DNA from 2 places in the Kluyvera sp. CHPC 1.2972 genome. Region 1 is predicted to be linked to the other one. Evidence: predicted binding sites of a transcription regulator. Region 1 holds the regulator's gene; the other holds the start of a gene.
What was found. Region 1 encodes CRP, which controls carbon source genes, mostly activating them, when cyclic AMP is high. Its sites were predicted from a motif close to ATGTGANNNNNNTCACAT; they were not measured.

Region 1 (16,014 bases):
GCCGTAGCCGTTCTGCGTGACCAGCAGCACCGTCATCAGGATCCAGTAAGGCTTCGGTAGGTGCAGTGCGGCGCCCATCAGGCTGGCGATGCTGAGCATCACGCTGAGCCGGGCGGCATTGCGCAGAGCCGGGGATTTCAGCGACAGGTAGTTTTTAAGCGCGGCGAACAGCGGCAGGCGGCGCTGTTTATCGGCCATCAGGTCACGCGGATAGAGCGGACGCTGAGAGCGCAGCACACGGGCAATGCGGCTGAAATGCCAGGCGCAGAACTGGCCGACCGGGTTATCCGGATGCTGGTCGGCAATTTTTTCCAGCGCGCCGATCTGCTTATCCATATTGAAGCGGGTCGGGTAGCGATGATAGAGAATGTCGTCCGCCAGTACCCTCAGGCGTGCCGCGACGGTTTGGGCGTTCCAGCGGATCACCGCTTCGGCGTGGCTGCGTTCAACCAGCTTTTGTACCTCTTCCGGTTGGTGCAGGCTGACGGAGATATGCTCCTGTAAATCGAGCCCCACCTGGAAAGCACGCAGCAGGCGCTTGTAATCGTTATGCTGGTTAGCCGCAAGCATGTGCAACTGCTGGTAGCATTGGGAAATCAGATCCACCACTTTCTGCTGGCGAGTGAGTAGCGGCGGCAGCGCGGTGCTCGGATCGGTGTGCTGGGTCAGCAGGCTATATTTGGCCTCGCAGTATTCGGCAAGCTGGCGGTAGAGCAGGCTCAGCGATTCCCGCAGCGGCTGTTCGCGCCACATCCAGAACCACCACCAGTTAAACAGCCCGTACCACAGCGTGCCCAGCGCGTAGAGCAGCAATGGCTCCCATATAGGCATGTTTCCCGCCAGGCTTAGGGTAAAGATGGAAGCAATCAGCGAGGCGGGCAGCAGCCGCCCGTGCAGCGCGCTGATTTCCGCCGTGACGCCCAGCAGCAGCGCCAGCCCGGTGAGGATCAACGGTAGGGGAATGTCGTGTTCCAGCAGCAGCTGTACGGCAAGGCTACAGCCAGCAAACAGGCAGCCGCCAATAATCAGGCGCTTAAAAAAGCGTTTATGCGGCGTGTCGAGGCCAGCGATATTGCAGCAGGCGGGCACTAAGGAGAACAGCAGACCTTGCTGGAGGTGGCCGAGAAGCAGCCCAATGGCAACCGGCAGGCATAACACCAGCGTTTGCCGCAGTGCATAGTTGACTTCCGGGTGGTAAATCAGCCTGCGCCACATAGGGGGAAAACAAAAATGGCGTATTGCTTTCACAATACGCCATTTTGGGCCGGATTAGCGGGTACCGTAAACGACAATGGTTTTGCCGTGCGCGGAGATCAGGTTCTGATCTTCCAGCATTTTCAGAATACGGCCCACGGTTTCACGGGAGCAGCCAACGATCTGACCGATTTCCTGACGGGTGATTTTAATCTGCATACCGTCTGGGTGGGTCATAGCATCAGGCTGTTTCGCCAGGTTCAGCAGGGTCTGTGCGATACGACCGGTAACGTCCAGGAAGGCCAGGTTACCGACTTTTTCGGAAGTGACCTGCAGACGACGCGCCATCTGAGAAGAGAGACGCATCAGAATGTCCGGGTTAACCTGGATCAGCTGACGGAATTTTTTATAAGAGATTTCAGCAACTTCACAAGCGGTTTTTGCTCGTACCCATGCGCTGCGTTCCTGGCCTTCTTCGAACAGACCCAGCTCGCCGATAAAATCGCCCTGGTTGAGGTAAGAGAGGATCATCTCTTTGCCTTCTTCGTCCTTGATGAGTACAGCCACGGAGCCTTTTACGATGTAATACAGCGTCTCTGCTTTTTCACCCTGGTGAATCAGCGTGCTCTTCGATGGGTACTTATGAATATGGCAATGAGACAAGAACCATTCGAGAGTAGGGTCTGTTTGCGGTTTGCCAAGCACCATGCGCGGTTATCCTCTGTTATAAGCTCTTCCCAGCGGCAAAAACATTGCAGCCACTGGTTGCAATAGTATCCTTCCCGTTACCTGGGAAGTCGGCTGTCGAATAGGGTCGCAGCCTGTAATGTGATGTCCTCTGCATACATGCAGTACGTTTATGTATTACCGTAGCATCCTGACTGTTTTAGCATAGCTTTTGCCGTGTGTCTCCTGGTGTCTCGCTTCAGCATGACGTCGATCGCCTTCCATTGCGAGAATTGTTATGTGCGCGTAATCTGAGAAGAAAATTGCAACCTGGGAGTTAAATATTATGCAAGCGCGTGTGAAATGGGTTGAGGGGTTAACCTTCCTCGGTGAGTCAGCTTCAGGCCACCAAATTTTGATGGACGGTAACTCTGGCGATAAAGCGCCAAGCCCGATGGAAGTGGTGCTGATGGCCGCCGGCGGTTGCAGCGCGATTGACGTGGTCTCCATCCTGCAAAAAGGTCGCAATGACGTGACCGACTGCGAAGTGAAGCTCACCTCCGAGCGTCGTGAAGAAGCCCCGCGTCTGTTTACGCACATCAATCTGCACTTTATCGTCACCGGTAAAGATCTGAAGGATGCGGCGGTATCACGCGCGGTGGATCTGTCTGCTGAGAAATACTGCTCGGTTGCGCTGATGCTCGAAAAAGCGGTGAACATCACCCACTCTTACGAAGTGATCGAAGGCTGATTACATGCCAGACGTAGCCCGGCCGAACGCAGTGACGCCGGGGCCATTCCCGGCGTCGGTGCTTGCGCACCTCGTCCGGGCTACCTGGTCTTGATGCTAGTTCCTGCCTTCCATCAGCCGCTGCACCAGCGGCGTCATGATTAATTCCATTGCCAGCCCCATCTTCCCGCCGGGAACGACCAGCGTATTCATATGCGAGATAAATGAACCCTGCAACATGGCCAGTAGCCACGGGTAGTCGATGTGGTCGAGATTACGGAAGTGAATCACCACGAAACTCTCGTCCAGCGACGGAATGCTTTTTGCCGCAAACGGGTTCGAAGTGTCGACCGTCGGCACGCGCTGGAAGTTGATATGGGTGCGGGAGAACTGCGGGGTAATGAAGTTGATGTAGTCTTCCATCGACCGTACCACCGAATCCATCACCGCTTCGCGGGAGTGACCGCGCTCGCTGGTGTCGCGGATCATCTTCTGAATCCACTCCAGGTTAACAATCGGTACCACGCCGACCAACAGATCGACATGGCGAGCCACATCGTGCTGCGGGGTAACGACGCCACCGTGCAGTCCTTCATAGAACAGCACATCGGTCGGTTCCGGCAGCGGCTGCCACGGCGTAAACGTGCCGGGCACCTGGTTCCACGGCACCGCTTCGTCGTAGGTATGCAGGTATTTGCGCGATTTCCCTTGCCCGTTCAGGCCGTAGTCGCGAAAGGTCTGTTCCAGCAGGCCAAAGTCGTTGGCATCCGGCCCGAAGTAGCTGATATGGCGGCCAAGGTCACGGGCCTTGCGGATAGCCATATCCATTTCAGGGCGGGTATAGCGGTGAAAGCTGTCGCCTTCGACTTCCGCCGCGCGCAGGTTGAGCTGAGCAAAGATTTTACGGAACGCGAGGCTGGTGGTGGTGGTTCCTGCTCCGCTGGAGCCGGTAACGGCAATGACCGGATGTTTGGCAGACATGCGAATAACTCCCTGAACAGACGACAACGGAAGCGGGTAAAACGCTCCCTATCGTTAGAGTATAGTTAACCGCGAAATTGGTTACGGGGCATGATGTTGACGGTCTCGTGAAGCTCAGACCAGACCAGCACCGCTTCGCCTGTTTGTAGCTGGTGTTTGACGTCGGCGACCTTTTGCGCAAGTGAACGTTCATATTCACCATAATCAGTGCCTTCGCGCAAGACAAAGCTTTCAATCAGATTATCCAGCGTCTCCGGGTCGATATCCTGCCAGGGAATCATCATGCTTTTGCTCCTAGCCACGGCATCAGCCAGTTGGGGATGCGTTTTTCCAGCCACATTTCCGGGTGACGCAGGGTGCCGCCGATAAACCCGACATGGCCGCCGTACTCAGTAAGCTGGTAGACGACGTTATCCGGCAGCTCTTCCTGGGCAGGAATAGAGTGATGGTCCATAAACGGATCGTCTTTTGAGTGGATGATCAGCGTCGGCTTGGTGATTTTGCTTAGGATCGGCATCGCACTACATTGACGGTAGTAATCGATCGCGTCGGCGAAGCCGTGGATCTTCGAGGTGATCGAATCGTCGAACTCGCGGATGCGGCGCATGCTTTTCAGCTGACGCAGATCCACCGGCAGCGAGCCGGGGTAGGCTTTGAGCTTACGAGCGGCGTTGCCTTTCAGCAGATTCAGCAGATAGCGCTGATAGACCCGCGAGAAGCCTTTATCCATATGGTAGCTGCAGGCTTCCAGCATAAACGGCGCGGAGACAATCACTGCCGCATCTATCGGCACGTCATCACCCTCTTTGGCCAGCAGGCAGGCTAGCATATTGCCGCCAAGCGAGTACCCGACCGCTGCCGTTGGCGCTTTACCATATTCACGCTGCAGCCAGTTCAGGAACCAGGTGCCGTCTTCCGTTTCACCCGAGTGATAAATACGGTTCAGACGGTTCGGCTCGCCGCTGCAGCCGCGAAAATGCATCACCACACCCAGCCAGCCTTGCGCTTTCGCCGCGTTAATCAGGCCATGCGCGTACGGGCTGTGCAAACTGCCCTCCAGACCATGAAACACCACCAGACGAGGCTTATGCAGCGCACCCGCCGGGTCTTCACTCCACGCTAAATCGACGAAGTCGCCGTCCGGCAGCTCAAGGCGTTGCCAGTGCGGGGTGAATTGCAGTTTGCGACGAAGCAGGCGTGGCAGCATGGTCTGAAGATGACGGTTGCTGATACCGCGCATGGGGACGAAGTCCGCGCTGCTGGAGATGTCGATACTGAGATCGTGGTGGGTTGTTTCAGTCATAACTCGGCGATGTTTACCTGGAATCTGCGCCTACTATACCGTCACTTTGCCATCGTGTTTATGAAAATGAGGCATCGGTAGTCGTTTTTATCCCGTCAGGATCTGATCCTAATCACAATTTGTTACTTCAATTATTACTCTCAGGCTAATGATTCTCTCCTACGCTTAATTGATGACTTTCTCGCCAGGGTGCACAATCTTTTCAGTGTTAAGCAATCAAAATGATTAGCTGAATCAGGAGGTTAATAATGTTATCTGGGCAAACACCAGCACGCGTCTGGAACACACGCCGCACCGAAAAACAGCGACGTCTGGCTTCCGTACCGGTGCAGGGTAAGGTTCTGCCGACCGCAGACCTGACCGCAATGCTGGAAAAACTGATCGCGCCGGGTGACCGCGTGGTATTAGAAGGGAATAACCAAAAGCAGGCAGACTTCTTGTCCCGCATGCTGGCAGAGGTTAACCCGCAGATTGTGCACGACCTGCACATGATTATGCCGAGCGTCGGCCGCAGCGAGCATCTGGATATCTTCGAAAAAGGGATCGCCCGCAAGCTGGACTTCTCCTTCTCCGGTACCCAGAGCCTGCGCATTTCGCAGCTGCTGGAAGATGGTCTGCTGGAAATCGGCGCCATCCACACCTACATCGAACTCTATTCCCGTCTGTACGTTGACCTGTCGCCGAACGTGGCGCTGATTGCTGGCTTCAAGGCCGACCGCAAAGGTAACCTCTACACCGGGGCGAGCACCGAAGATACGCCTGCGCTGGTTGAAGCCGCCGCGTTCCATGACGGTATCGTCATCGCACAGGTGAACGAGTTGGTGGACGACGAGTGTGACCTGCCGCGCGTGGATATCCCGGGCTCCTGGGTTGACTTCGTTGTCGTAGCCGACAAGCCGTTCTTTATCGAACCGCTGTTTACCCGCGACCCGCGTCTCATCAAACAGGAACACATCCTGATGGCGATGATGGCGATTAAAGGCATCTACGCGGAACATCAGGTTCAGTCGCTGAACCACGGTATCGGCTTTAACACCGCCGCTATCGAACTGCTGCTGCCAACCTACGGCGAACAGCTCGGCCTGAAAGGCAAAATCTGTAAACACTGGACGCTGAACCCGCATCCAACGCTGATTCCAGCCATTGAGAGCGGTTGGGTTGAAAGCGTGCACTGCTTCGGCGGCGAGCTGGGGATGGAAGAGTACATCCGCGCCCGTCCAGACATCTTCTTTACCGGTTCTGACGGCTCGATGCGTTCTAACCGTGCCTTCTGCCAGCTGGCAGGTCAGTACGCGGTGGATATGTTTATCGGCTCCACCCTGCAGGTTGATGGCTACGCCAACTCCTCTACCGTGACCCGCGGTCGCCTTTCCGGCTTCGGCGGCGCGCCAAACATGGGCCATGACCCGCACGGTCGTCGTCATGCGACGCCAGCCTGGCTGAACATGATCACTGAACCAGACCCAATGCAGCGCGGTAAAAAACTGGTGGTGCAGATGGTCGAAACCTTCCAGGCGGGCGTGAAGCCAACCTTCGTCGAAAAACTCGATGCTGTGGAAGTGGCTAAATCCTCTGGGATGCCGCTGGCTCCGGTAATGATCTACGGCGACGACGTGACCCACGTGCTGACGGAAGAAGGCATTGCCTACCTCTACCGCGCCAAAGATCTTGAAGAGCGCCGTGCGATGGTGGCTGCGGTCGCGGGTATCACCGATATCGGCCTGGGCGTTGACGCTAAGCGCGTTGCCGAACTGCGCCAGAGCGGCAAGGTGGTTTATCCGGAAGATATGGGTATTCGTCGTACCGATGCTACCCGTTCGCTGTTGGCGGCCGGTAGCGTTGCTGACCTGGTGGAATGGTCCGGCGGTCTTTACAACCCACCTGCGAAATTCCGGAGCTGGTAATGAAACTTCTGCCCCAGATTCAGGTTGAAGGCGGTGCCGAATGGCTGGCGCGAACCGCCACGCAGTGTCTGATTGACGAAGCACGATTAAGCCCGAAACCCGGTCTGGTGGACAGTCGGGGGAACGGCGCGCACCACGATTTATCGTTGGCGCTGATGGAGCGCTCCGCGCACAGCCTGACCTCCACGTTTCAGGCGCTGGCGCAACAAAGCTGGCAGCGTCCAGCGGATATTGCGCTCAGACAAACCATAGGGCGGCTCGGCCGTGAAGGCGAGCAGCAGATGATGGCCGCGACCAACGGCGTGAATACCCACCGCGGCGCGATTTGGGCGCTGGGGTTGTTGGTGAGCGCCGTGGCGATGCACGGCGGTACCGGTGGCGCGCAGCAGATAGCTGCCACCGCAGCGGAACTGGCGAAGCTGCCGGATGACGCCGCGCCGAAAGTCTTCAGTAAGGGGCTTCGCGCTACACACCGTTATCGCGTACCGGGCGCTCGCGAAGAAGCTCAGCAGGCGTTTCCGCATGTGATGCAGCGTGCGCTGCCGCAGCTGCGTTTAAGCCGTCTGCACGGCAGTAGCGAAACGCACGCGAGGCTGGATGCGCTGATGGCCATCATGACCTCGTTGACCGATACCTGCGTGCTGTCTCGCGCAGGGCTGGAAGGGCTTGATGCCATGCAGGACGGCGCCCGTGCGGTGCTGAATGCTGGCGGTAGCGCGCATCCGGCGGGTCAGGCGGCATTGGCGGAACTGGATAGCCAGATGCTGGCGCTGAATGCTTCACCGGGCGGTGCCGCTGACCTGCTTGCCGCCACGCTGTTTCTCGATCGCGTCGAAATCACGTCGAATCGCCTTATTTAAAGCATTAAGAGGATGTTATGGAACACATTACGTTAACCGTACCGGCCAGCCGCACCTTAAGTGGCAAAGCGCTGGCAGGCGTTGTGGGCTCCGGGGATATGGAGGTGTTATTCACCGCCGACCAGAGCCAGACGTTAACCATTGATATCACCACTTCTGTCGATAACAGCACCAGCCGCTGGGAAGCGCTGTTCAACCGTCTGCAAACGGTCAGCAGCCTGCCGGCAGGCAAACTGACTATTCACGACTTCGGCGCGACGCCGGGCGTGGCGCGCATCCGTATCGAACAGGTTTTTGAAGAGGTGAGCTATGCGTGATGATCGCAGTTTTATCGAATTAAAAGCGCGCCAGCGTGCGCATGCGCTGCTGGATGAAGGCAGCTACCGTGAACTGCTCGACCCGTTTGAAGGCGTGATGTCGCCATGGCTGGGCGCGCAGGGCATTGTCCCGCAGGCCGATGACGGCATGGTGGTAGCCAAAGGCACCATCAACGGCAAACCGGCCGTTGTGGTGGCGATTGAAGGCGCATTCCAGGGCGGCAGCATGGGCGAAGTGTCCGGTGCCAAAATGGCGGCAGCGCTGGAGCTGGCAGCGGAAGATAACCGTAACGGCATTCCTACCCAGGCGGTGCTGAGCCTGGAAACCGGCGGCGTTCGTCTGCAGGAAGCCAACCTCGGTCTGGCGGCGATTGCCGACATTCACGCGGCGATTGTTGATTTGCGTCGTTATACCCCGGTCGTTGGCATTGTGGCCGGTACCGTGGGCTGCTTCGGTGGGATGTCCATCGCCGCGGCGCTGTGCAGCTATCTGATTGTGACCCGCGAAGCGCGTCTCGGCCTGAACGGCCCGCAGGTTATCGAACAGGAAGCCGGGATTGAAGAGTATGACTCCCGTGACCGTCCGTTTATCTGGAGCATGACCGGTGGTGAAGTTCGCTACCAAAGTGGGCTGGTGGAAGCGCTGGTTAACGACGGCGTGAACGCGGTGAAAGCCGCCATGAACGAGGCGCTGGCGAAAGGCGTTCCGGCACAACATCGCACGGATAACTACGACTGGTATCTCGATCGCCTGAGTCATTTTGACACCCGCAAGCAGGCCGATTCAGAACAGATTAAAGCGCTCTTCGCCCGGGAGGTGAAATGATGAGTAACGTAATTAGCCGTGGCGAATTATGGCTGGAAACGCTGGTTCCAGGTGCCAAACGTATTGCAGGGCTGTGCCCATCTGTACAGGCCGCTGATGGTGAGCTGAACGGTGAAGCCGTGCGTTTTATCGCCGTCGTTCCGGATGCCCATAACCACTACCCGCGCGCTACCAAAGGCGAAGTGGGTCTGCTGGAAGGCTGGACGCTGGCAAAAGTGGTGAGCGAAACCGTCGCCGCCGATGCCAACAGCGCCGTGAAACGCCCGATTGTGGCGGTGATTGACGTCGCCAGCCAGGCCTATGGTCGTCGTGAAGAAGGCTTTGGTATTCACCAGGCGCTGGCCGGTGCCGCAGCGGCGTATGCCAACGCGCGTCTGGCAGGTCACCCGGTGATAGGCCTTATCGTCGGTAAAGCGATGTCCGGTGCGTTTCTGGCGCACGGTTACCAGGCAAACCGTCTGATTGCTTTTAACGACAAAGGCGTACTGATCCACGCGATGGGCAAAGAGTCCGCGGCGCGCATTACCCTGCGTACCGTTGAAGCGCTAGAAAAACTGGCGGCAACCATTCCGCCAATGGCGTATGACATCAGCAACTACGCCACCCTGGGCCTGCTGGAAAACCTGCTGGATATCAGCAATCCGGATGCCCCATCTGCACAAGATCTGGCGCTGGTGAAAAACACCCTGCAACAGGCCATCAACGACGCTCGTCAGGACCCGACGCTGAAAAGCCGTCTGGGTGCTGACAATCGCCGCAGCTCTGCCCTCGTACGCGAACGCATGCGAGCAAGCTGGTAAGTAAAAAAAGAGACCTGCCGGATGTACGGCTCCATGGGCGCTTCCCGGCGCCCATGCGGGTCGCTGCATCTGAAAAATAATAATCATCGCGCCAGTGCTAACTTTTTTTCATTACAGGTGAAATATGACTTACGTAATTGTTCATGCTCTTGCTCCGATTTTCGTCATCATGCTGCTGGGATTCTGGGCCGGTAAGGCCAAAATGGTAGATAACAAAAATGTCTCCCTGCTCAATATCTTCGTGATGGACTTTGCCTTGCCAGCCGCGCTGTTCAGCGCCACGGTACAAACGCCGTGGGCGGGTATCGTCGCCCAGTCGCCGCTGATTCTGGTGCTGACCCTGGCGATGTGGATTACCTATGCCGCTATCTACTTTATGGCGACCAAAGTCTTCAAAAAGTCCCCACAGGATGCCGCCGTGCTGACCCTGACCGTGGCGCTGCCAAACTACGCCGCGCTGGGCCTGCCGATTCTGGGCAGCGTGCTGGGTGAAGCGTCTTCGACTTCGCTGTCCGTTGCGGTTTCCATTGCCTGTGGTTCCGTGCTGATGACGCCGTTCTGCCTGCTGATCCTCGAACGCGAAAAAGCGCGCGCGGAAGGCGGTAACTCCGGTTCTACGCTCTCCATGCTGCCGGTACTGATGTGGCGCTCAATTAAAAAACCTATCGTGATGGGCCCACTGCTGGGGGTTATCCTCTCCGCGATTGGCATCAAAATGCCGGAGCTGGTGCTGGCGGCGATCAAACCGCTGGGTCTGTCTGCTACCGCTGCGGCGCTGTTCCTGACCGGTGTGATCCTCTCCGCGCGTAAACTGCAGATCAATACCGTGGTGATTACCTCGACCATCGCCAAGTTGCTGATTCAACCGGCTATTGCCTGGGGTATCGTACTGATTCTCGGCCTGCATGGTTCCGTGGCGATCACCGCTATCCTGATGATTGCGCTGTCCGCAGGCTTCTTCGGTGTGGTATTCGGTAACCGCTTTGGCGTGCAGTCGCCGGATGCAGAAGCCGTGCTGCTGTTGAGCTCCGTACTGTGTATCCTGTCGCTGCCGCTGTTTATCTCGCTGACTTCAGGAATCTAAATCATGAGCACAACATTACGTCCACACGACCTTATCTGGCTGAACGCGCGCGGCGCGCTTGAAGGTGTCACGGAATCCTGGGTGGATACCGTCTGGCATAGCGGCCTGCCGGTGGTAGTGCGACGTGATGTTGATGCGCAGGGGCGCATTCCCGTGGGCGTCCGCGGGATGAAGCGCGACCAGCGTGCCGCCGGTTGGGTGAAAGCGGAGGCGGTCGTCCGCGTCTGTTCGCCAGAATCGCTGGTGGACCCGCTGTCGCTGCTGCGTTCGCCCTTTATCTCTCAGCCACCGCTTCAGGTGGCTTTGTTGTTGGCGCAGCAGGCGTGGCCGTGGACGTGGGGCATTACCGGCAGTACCGGCTATGCGCTGGCAACCGGGATCCCGGTGATCCACGTGGCAAGCGATCTGGATCTGTTGATCCGCGCGCCGCAGCCGCTCTCCCGAGAAGCGCTGGAGAAGTGGCAGCAGCAGCTGACGGGCGGGCTATGTCGGGCGGATACCCAGGTAGAAACGCCGCGCGGTGGGTTTGCCCTTAATGAATGGCTGCGCGATGGAAAAGCATTACTGAAAACCTCGCAGGGACCGCAGTTGGTCCGCGACCCGTGGGGCAGGGAGGAGTCATGAAAATTCTGTTTACCTTCCCGGGGCAGGGGACGCAGCATGAAGGTATGCTGCAAAACCTTCCGGGGACGGAGCTGGCTCAGGCACGTGACGTGCTGGGCGCTGAGGTTGATACGCTGGATAGCTCTGAAGCGCTGAAACATACCCGAGCGGTTCAGCTGTCTCTGCTGATTGCTGGCGTCGCGTGGGCGCGTGAGCTGGAGCGTCGTGGCGTGGCACCGGATATCGTCAGCGGGCTCTCCATTGGCGCCTACCCGGCGGCGGTGGTTGCCGGTGCGCTTGATTTTGCCGACGCGTTGACGCTGGTGGCGCTGCGCGGTGACTTAATGGAGCAGGCCTATCCGCACGGCTACGGCCTGACGGCGATTATGGGGCTGACGCTCGCTCAGGTGGAAAGTCTGGTGGCAGGCAGCGGCACCTATATTGCTAACCTGAATGCCGAAACGCAGATTGTGATTGCCGGTCCTGATGATGCAATGGCCGACGTGGCAAAACGTGCGATGGCTAAAGGGGCCAGTAAAGCGCCTCGTCTGGCCGTGAGCGTGCCGTCGCACTGTGAGCTGCTTGCCAGGCCTGCGCAAAAGCTGGTTGAGGCGTTCAGCCATGTGACGCTTTCCCGCCCGCGCTACGCCTATCTGAGCGGCAGTACCGGTCGTGTGCTGTGGCAGCCGGAGCGTATTGCTGACGATCTGGCGATGAATATGGCACGCACGGTGCGCTGGCAGGAGGCGGTTATCTCCGCTAACGAACGCGAAGCGCGGCTGGCGATTGAAATGCCACCCGGTGGCATCCTGACCTGCTTAACGCGTCAGGCGGCGTGGGAAGGGGAGTCTATTTCTCTGGAGCGCAGCGGCGTGGATGTTGCCGTGCACCTGGCGAAACGCCTACGGTCGTAGTAAGCATTTACCGTAGTAGCCCGGCGTCGCTTCGCTCGGCCGGGCTACATTGTGATACGCAGATCCGGCAAATCAGGCGTTCTGGTTCAGCGTCCTGGCATACATACGCCCTTCGGCGGCCAGTGCCAGCAGGCTTGGGTCACGCTCGCGGTTGCGGGCAAAGACAATCGCGATAAGCTGCTGCATCTGATAGGGCTCAGCGAGCTTTTGCAGCTTCACGGTATTCTCATACATCTTCTTCATTCGCCCCGGCATCAAACAGAACCCAACCCCTGCCTGCACCAGACTGAGCATCGAGAAAATGTCGTTGACGCGGGTGACGATTTCCGGCTCAAATCCGGCGATATGAAACGCCTCCTGGAAACCAGCATAGGTGGCAAACCCTTCTGCCAGCGAGACAAACTTCTCATTGCGATAGTGGCGCAGGTCCGCCTTCATGGTGGCGTCCAGCGTGGCGGACATCGGTGCGGCGAGGTAGATATCGTCGTGGAATAGAGGGAGAACTTCGAGGCTGTTGCGGTCGATTTCGCTTTCGGAAATGGAGATGAGGATGGCGTCCAGCACGCCGTCTTCCAGCATCTTCAGCAGCGCTTCGTTGGAGCCCATGGTGAGATCAAGTTCCAGATCCGGGCGGCGCAGCTTCATGCCCATAATCAGGTGCGGCACCGTCTCCAGCGTCAGTGAGTAAAGCGTTCCGACGCGTAAACGCCCCTGGCCAACGCCTGCCGTTTTGCGCGTCTCTTCCAGACCGCGCTCCATCAACTGGGTGACTTCCTGGCAATACTCCAGCAGCGTCCACGCCGCAGGCTGGGCGATAAGATTGCGCCCTTTGTGCACGAACAGCGGACAGCGAACGTTCTCTTCCAGCGTATGCAGCGCCCGGTGAACGCTGACGCCGCTGATGTTCAGCGCCTCGGCGGTACGGGCGATGTTACCCTTCTCCATAAAGGTCATGAAGATGGTCAGCTTGCGGAAGGTAATATCGTCGGTGATTGACAGGTTCATCGTCCGCCTCAGGCAATCAGTCGTTTTGCATCATCTGCTCAAGCTGCTCCTGCGCTTCGAGCCATGCCATTTCACACTCTTCCAGCCCGGACTTGGCGCTGGCCTGCAGCTGTAAGCATTCGGTCATCTCGGCTTTGCGGCCTGGTTCATACAGACTGCTGTCGCCGAGCTTCTCTTCTGCCTTCGCCAGCTGTGCGTTGAGCTTCTCCATCTCTTTTTCCAGACGGGTAATCTCTTTGCGCAGCGGCTGGGTTAGGGTGCGCAGTTCCGCTTCGCGACGCTTCTGATCTTTACGTGACTGCGCGCTGTTGGCGTTGTTCTCTTTTGGCGTATCGTCGGCCTGGTTTTCCAGCTTCTGCACGTCGCTCAGCCACTGCTGATAATCTTCCAGGTCGCCGTCGAACGGTTCAACCTTCTTATCATGCACCAGATAGAGATCGTCGGTGGTGGAGCGAATCAGGTGACGGTCGTGCGAGACCACAACCAGCGCGCCTTCGAAGTCGATTAATGCTTCGGTCAGCGCCTGACGCATATCGAGGTCAAGGTGGTTAGTCGGTTCATCGAGCAGCAGCAGATTCGGGCGCTGCCAGACGATCAGCGCCAGCACCAGGCGGGCTTTTTCGCCGCCGGAGAAGCGGGCGGTTTGCTCGGTGACCTTATCGCCCTGGAAGCCGAAGCCGCCGAGGTAGTCACGGAGCTTCTGTTCCAGCTCCTGCGGTGCCATGCGGGCCAGATGCTGCAGCGGGGATTCGTCCGCGCGTAGGAACTCCAGCTGATGCTGGGCGAAGTAACCCAGCTTGATGCCTTTGGCGAGGCCGATTTCACCGTGCAGCGGTTCCAGCTCGCCTGCCAGCAGCTTAATCAGCGTCGACTTACCCGCGCCGTTACGGCCCAGCAGGCCGATACGCGAACCCGGTACCAGGTTCAGCTTAATAGATTCCAGAATGGTGCGGTCACCGTAGCCGGCGCTCACCTTTTCCATCTTCAGCAGCGGGTTTGGCAGACTTTCCGGCGCGCGGAAGCTGAAGTGGAACGGGTTATCGACATGGGCCGGGGCAATCAGCTCCATGCGTTCAAGCATCTTGATACGGCTTTGTGCCTGCTTGGCTTTGGTGGCCTTGGCGCGGAAACGGTCGATATAGCTTTGCAGATGCGCCACGCGCTCCTGCTGGCTTTCGTACATCGCCTGCTGCTGAGCCAGGCGGGTGGCGCGCTGCACCTCAAACGAGCTGTAGTTGCCGGTGTACTCAAACATCGTTTCCTGTTCGATGTGAATAATTTTGTCGATGACCGGATCGAGGAAGTCGCGGTCGTGGGAAATCAGGATCAGCGTGCCCTGATAGCTTTTGAGCCATCTTTCCAGCCAGATAACCGCATCGAGGTCCAGGTGGTTGGTCGGTTCATCGAGCAGCAGCAGATCGGATCGACAAATCAGCGCCTGCGCCAGGTTAAGGCGCATACGCCAGCCGCCCGAGAAGTCGCTGACCGGACGGTCGAGCTGTTCGTTGCTGAAGCCGAGGCCGTGCAGCAGGCTGGAGGCGCGAGAGCGGATGGTCCACGCATCAATCGCGTCCAGTTTGCCGTGAACGGTGGCAATGGCGTGGCCATCATCGCGTTCGTTGGCGTCGTTCAGTTGGGCTTCGAGCTGGCGGTATTCGCGGTCACCGTCAATGACATAGTCCAGAGCAGGCTGCGGCAGCGCAGGCGTTTCCTGGTTTACCCACGCCAGCTGCCAGCTGCTCGGATAGGTAAAGTTGCCGCCGTCGGCGCTTATCTCGTTTTTCAGCAGCGCCAGTAGCGTAGATTTTCCGCAGCCGTTTTTCCCCACCAGGCCGACTTTCTGCCCTGGGTTGATGGTGGCCGATGCGTTATCCAGCAGGACGCGCACGCCGCGACGAATTTGTAACGAGGAGAAAACAATCATAAGGCGCCGTATGTTCTGAATATGTTAAATTGTCATTGTGGTAATGTAATGTGGTAAGCGAATCGCTAGACCGGGCCGCAATGGTAGCCCAAAACGATGACTATACACAAAATCATTCAGGTTGCGTTCAGCTACCAGAAAGAGGATGTGATTGACGCCCGGGAGGGGAATGATGTCACAGACGGCGAAAGTCCTGCTTGTCTATGCCCATCCGGAATCACAGGACTCGGTCGCTAACCGGGTTTTGCTTAAACCGGCTTTGCAGTTAAGCAATGTAACCGTGCACGATCTCTACGCGCACTATCCTGATTTTTTTATCGATATCCCTCGCGAGCAGGCGCTGTTGCGCGAGCATGATGTCATCGTGTTTCAGCATCCTCTTTATACCTACAGCTGCCCGTCGCTCCTGAAAGAGTGGCTGGACCGCGTGCTGAGCCGTGGTTTCGCCAGCGGCATCGGGGGAAATCAGCTGGAAGGAAAGTACTGGCGTAACGTGATTACCACCGGGGAGCCGGAAAGCGCCTATCGCCATGACGGGCTCAATCGCTACCCGATGAGCGATATTCTGCGTCCGTTCGAACTGACGGCCGCCATGTGCCATATGCACTGGCTGAGCCCAATCATCGTCTATTGGGCGCGACGTCAGCCGCCCAATGAACTGGCAAACCATGCGAAAGCCTATGCCGACTGGCTAGCTGCGCCGATAACGGCAGGAGGGCGATGATGGAAGGTTCAGATTTATTACTGGCTGGAGTGCTGTTTCTTTTCGCGGCGGTGGCCGCGGTGCCACTGGCAGCGCGGCTGGGTATCGGTGCGGTATTAGGTTATCTGTTGGCGGGTATTGCCATCGGTCCGTGGGGGCTCGGCTTTATCAGCGACGTAGATGAAATTCTTCACTTCTCC
Region 2 (4,452 bases), on a different contig from region 1:
GTTCCTCGCGTGATAGACCAGCACATCTTCGCCCTCAGGGGTCTGCGTAAAGCTGTTATGCCCCGGCCCATACTGACGATTCTCATCGCTGGTGGTGAACACCGGCTGCGGTGATTTGTGCCAGTTGGCGGGCTGTGTGATATCGGCGTCTTTATCAATCCACAGCAGCCCCATGCAGTAGTTTTCATCGGTGGCGCTGGCGGAGTAGCTGATAAACAGGCGGTTACCGTGCGTCACCACGGCGGGCCCTTCATTGACCAGAAAACCTCGGCACTCCCAGTCGAACTCCGGTTTGCTGAGTAACACCGGCGCGCCTTTAATCGTCCACGGGTTTTCCAGCTCGGCCAGATAGAGGTTGGAATTACCGGCAATATCCGGCGATTTCTGCGCCCAGAGATACCACTGTTTACCTTGATGATGGAAGGTGGTGGCGTCCAGACAGAAGGTATCGAACGGCGTTTTGACCTGGCCTTTCTCTACCCACGTGCCGGTTAACGGGTCGGCATCGCTGCATTCCAGTGCAAACATGCGATGCTGGAACATCCCCAGCGCATCCAACGCCTGCGTGTGGGCCGCCGCAAAGTAGATGTACCATTTACCGTCAATAGCGTGCAGCTCGGGGGCCCAGATGAGGTTGCTCATCGGGCCGCTTTCCGGTTTACGCCAGACCACAACTGGCGCTGCGGTTCTCAGGCCGTCCAGGCTATTGGCGCGACGGATCTCCAGCCGGTCATACTCCGGCACCGAGGCGATAAAGTAGTACGCCCCCTGGTGATGCAGAATAAACGGGTCGGCGCGTTGTTCAATAAAGGGGTTCGGCCAGTTCTTCATCAGGCTTTCCTTGCGTGTTCAGTGGATTGCAACTCTTGCTGGTATTCATTCAGCTCACGGTAGTTGGTGCGGCGTTTTTCCAGATCTTCCTGAATCTGTTTCATCAGGCTGCGGTCTACTTTCAGCAGGCGGACGACGCCCGCGGTAATCAGATAGCCTACACCCGGGATGACGGTGAACAGCAGCATAATCCCGTTGATAGTGGTATCGCTTTGCACTTTGGCACCCGCGTCGTAGCCGTACCAGGAGAGCAGGAAGCCCACCATCGCCCCCGCTACCGCCAGGCCAACCTTCAGGAAGAACAGGTTGCCGGAGAAGCTGATGCCGGTAATGCGTTTACCGGTTTTCCATTCGCCGTAGTCGTCCACGTCAGCCATCAGCGACCAGTGCAGCGGGGAAGGGATCTGGTGCAGCACGTTCAGCAGGAAGTAGAGCACCACAATCAGCGTGGTGGCATGTGGGTCGAAGAAGTAGAACGCCACGGAGAAAATCGCCAGCGCAATGTTAGTCCAGAAGAAGACCTGCAGTTTGCACCAGCGGTCGGTCAACACTTTTGCCAGCATACTGCCGATCATCATACCGACCACGCCGAGGCTGATGAATAGAGTCGCGAAGTGGGTGCTTTCCCCCATAACCCAGGTGACGTAATACATGGTCGCCGCCATGCGGATAAAGCCGGGGCAGACGTTACACAGCGTCAGCAGCAGAATGCGTACCCACTGGTCGTTTTTCCAGACGTCTTTTAAATCCTGCTTCAGTTCATCGTTGGTTTGCACCGCAGGACGTACGCGTTCGCGTACGGTGGCAAAGCAGAACAGGAACATGCACATACCGATAAACGCCAGTACGGTCATTGCCATCTGGTAGCCTTTGGCTTTATCCGCGCCGCCGAACCAATCAGCCATCGGCAACAGGGTCAGCGACAGCAGCAGCGTGGCAATACCGACCAGAACGAAGCGATAGGACTGACAGGCTACGCGCTCTTTCGGATCGTTGGTGATAACGCTTCCCAGCGAGCAGTAAGGAATGTTGATCGCGGTGTAGGTGATGGAGAGCAGGAAGTAGGTAACAAAAGCATAGATAACTTTGCTGCTATAGCTCCATTCCGGCGTGGTGAACATCAGCACGCTGAACAGGGCGTAGGGGAAGGCTATCCACAGCAGCCAGGGACGAAAGCGGCCATATTTACTGCGAGTGCGGTCGGCCATGGCACCCATGATGGGGTCGGTGACCGCGTCAATCACGCGAATGGACAGCAGCAACACGCCCACTAGCGCCGGGGCTAAACCAAAAATATCGGTGTAAAAGTAGTTAACGAACAACATGATGGCGCCGAAGATGATGTTGCATCCCGCGTCGCCCATACCATAGCCAATTTTCTCTTTTACTGACAGTTTACTTGTGTTCATCGCCAGGTCTCTCATGGGGAGTATAGAGACGATTATTGGCCGCAGAATGGGTAAACGCTTAGCAGGATAACGTTGTTGATATGGATAATTGTGCTGGTGAGGGGAAAGTGTGAAGCAGGTAACATCAGGCAGGAAGGTCTCTCCACATGGAGAGACCAGTGCAAATCCTATCACGCCGACTCCGGTGAGTTCCCGGCGTCACGCAGTGAAGCCGGGCTACCGCTCGTTATCAGGCTTTCGCGGTTTTGGCGCTTTTCTGTTTAAACATAAAACCGATGCCCAGAATGACGATCCACACCGGAATCAGCCATACCGAGATAGCCATGCCCGGCGTCATCACCATGATGACCAGAACGGCCGCCATGAAGATCAGGCAAATCCAGTTCCCTAACGGGTAGAACAGCGCCGGAAAGCGAGTGGTAACGCCCTGCTGCTGTTTGGCTTTACGGAACTTCATGTGTGCCAGGCTAATCATCGCCCAGTTAATCACCAGCGCGGAGACCACCAGGGCCATCAGCAGGCCGAACGCGGATTCTGGTGCCAGGTAGTTGATCAACACGCACAGTGCGGTAACCACGGCGGAAACCAGAATGGTGTTCACCGGCACGCCGCGTTTATCAACGCTCAGCAGCGCTTTCGGGGCGTTGCCCTGCTGCGCCAGGCCGAAGAGCATGCGGCTGTTGCAGTAGACGCAGCTGTTGTACACGGAGAGCGCAGCGGTCAGCACCACGATGTTCAGGGCATTCGCCACGAACGAGTCGCCCAGTTCATGGAAGATGAGCACGAACGGACTGACGTCTGCGGTGACGCGGGTCCACGGCATCAGAGAGAGCAGTACCGCCAGCGAGCCCACATAGAAAATCAGGATACGGTAGATAACCTGGTTGGTGGCTTTTGGAATGCTCTGCTCTGGGTTATCCGCTTCTGCTGCGGTGATACCTACCAGCTCAAGGCCGCCGAAGGAGAACATGATAATCGCCATCATCATCACCAGCCCCATCCAGCCGTGAGGCAGGAAGCCGCCCTGTTCCCACAGGTTGCGTACGGTAGCCTGCGGGCCAGCGGTACCGCTAAACAGCAGCCACGCGCCGAACAGGATCATGGCGATAACGGCAACGACTTTAATGATCGCAAACCAGAACTCCATCTCACCGAACACTTTTACGTTGGTCAAGTTGATGGCGTTAATGGCGATAAAGAAGACGGCCGCCGAGACCCAGGTAGGGATCTCAGGCCACCAGAACTGGATGTATTTACCGACAGCGGTCAGTTCCGCCATGGCAACCAGTACGTACAGTACCCAGTAGTTCCAGCCCGATGCGAAGCCTGCGAAGTTGCCCCAGTATTTATAGGCAAAGTGGCTAAAGGAGCCTGCAACCGGCTCTTCAACCACCATTTCGCCGAGCTGGCGCATGATCATAAAGGCAATAAAGCCCGCGATAGCGTAACCCAGAATGATACCCGGACCGGCAGACTGGATAACGGAGGCGCTGCCGAGAAACAGGCCTGTGCCGATAGCGCCGCCCAGAGCGATCAGCTGTATATGGCGGTTCTTAAGGCCGCGCTTAAGCTGTGCGCCTTGTTGTTGACCTTCCATTGTGAAACCTCGTGTGTGGTTATTATTGTCACGCTGTCTGCGTATGTACTTAGAAAATTCCGTTTTCTGTATTGTTATGTTTACGAATCGCTTTTCTTAAATAGAGGTAAGGCTCTTTCGTCATCTGCAGAATAGTGGTAAGTGCGCCGGAATGCACCTGCTTTATGAAGGGATGATGACGACCTGGGTAAAAAGCCGACAGCTGTCACGAGAGCGTGCAAATATTACATTGACCACTATATGGGTATTTATCTTATTGAAGTGAATTTATATTCATTTTATTGGTAATTGAAACGGTTCAGTTTGCGTAATATTGTTTTTATTTAGTTAATTGTACTTCTTTATAGGTAAAGCTGTTTTTTGTGCAAAGTTACATTTCTGAAACATCATTTCTGTAATGTTGTTAAAAAGTGCCGGGTTTACTGATTTCAATCAAAACCTGTATGGACATAAGGTGAATACTTTGTTACTTTAGCGCTACGAACTTGAAATTGGTAAGACCAATTGACTCCGGGCTAATGGCAGAGACAGGGAACAATGGCCTACAGCAAAATCCGCCAACCAAAATTATCCGATGTGATTGAGCAGCAGTTGGAGTTTTTGATTCTTGAGGGG

Region 2: a site for CRP is predicted at 2,348-2,365, ahead of V6944_RS12020 (glycoside-pentoside-hexuronide (GPH):cation symporter). Genes of this name have one in related genera too.

What each region holds. Positions count from the first base shown of each region.
Region 1 is NZ_JAPKIB010000002.1:458,652-474,665, forward strand. Features, by position in the region: gene V6944_RS05600 (YccS/YhfK family putative transporter) at 1-1,215, opposite strand, end outside; gene crp (cAMP-activated global transcriptional regulator CRP) at 1,270-1,902, opposite strand; gene V6944_RS05610 (OsmC family protein) at 2,207-2,611, shown strand; gene V6944_RS05615 (phosphoribulokinase) at 2,708-3,571, opposite strand; gene V6944_RS05620 (YheU family protein) at 3,637-3,855, opposite strand; gene V6944_RS05625 (hydrolase) at 3,852-4,874, opposite strand; gene mdcA (malonate decarboxylase subunit alpha) at 5,123-6,778, shown strand; gene V6944_RS05635 (triphosphoribosyl-dephospho-CoA synthase) at 6,778-7,638, shown strand; gene mdcC (malonate decarboxylase acyl carrier protein) at 7,656-7,955, shown strand; gene V6944_RS05645 (biotin-independent malonate decarboxylase subunit beta) at 7,948-8,781, shown strand; gene mdcE (biotin-independent malonate decarboxylase subunit gamma) at 8,781-9,581, shown strand; gene V6944_RS05655 (AEC family transporter) at 9,706-10,665, shown strand; gene V6944_RS05660 (malonate decarboxylase holo-ACP synthase) at 10,669-11,289, shown strand; gene mdcH (malonate decarboxylase subunit epsilon) at 11,286-12,182, shown strand; gene V6944_RS05670 (LysR family transcriptional regulator) at 12,255-13,187, opposite strand; gene V6944_RS05675 (ABC transporter ATP-binding protein) at 13,204-15,111, opposite strand; gene kefG (glutathione-regulated potassium-efflux system ancillary protein KefG) at 15,284-15,835, shown strand; gene kefB (glutathione-regulated potassium-efflux system protein KefB) at 15,835-16,014, shown strand, end outside.
Region 2 is NZ_JAPKIB010000006.1:96,631-101,082, reverse strand. Features, by position in the region: gene V6944_RS12025 (glycoside hydrolase family 43 protein) at 1-831, opposite strand, end outside; gene V6944_RS12020 (glycoside-pentoside-hexuronide (GPH):cation symporter) at 831-2,240, opposite strand; gene aroP (aromatic amino acid transporter AroP) at 2,470-3,837, opposite strand; gene pdhR (pyruvate dehydrogenase complex transcriptional repressor PdhR) at 4,375-4,452, shown strand, end outside.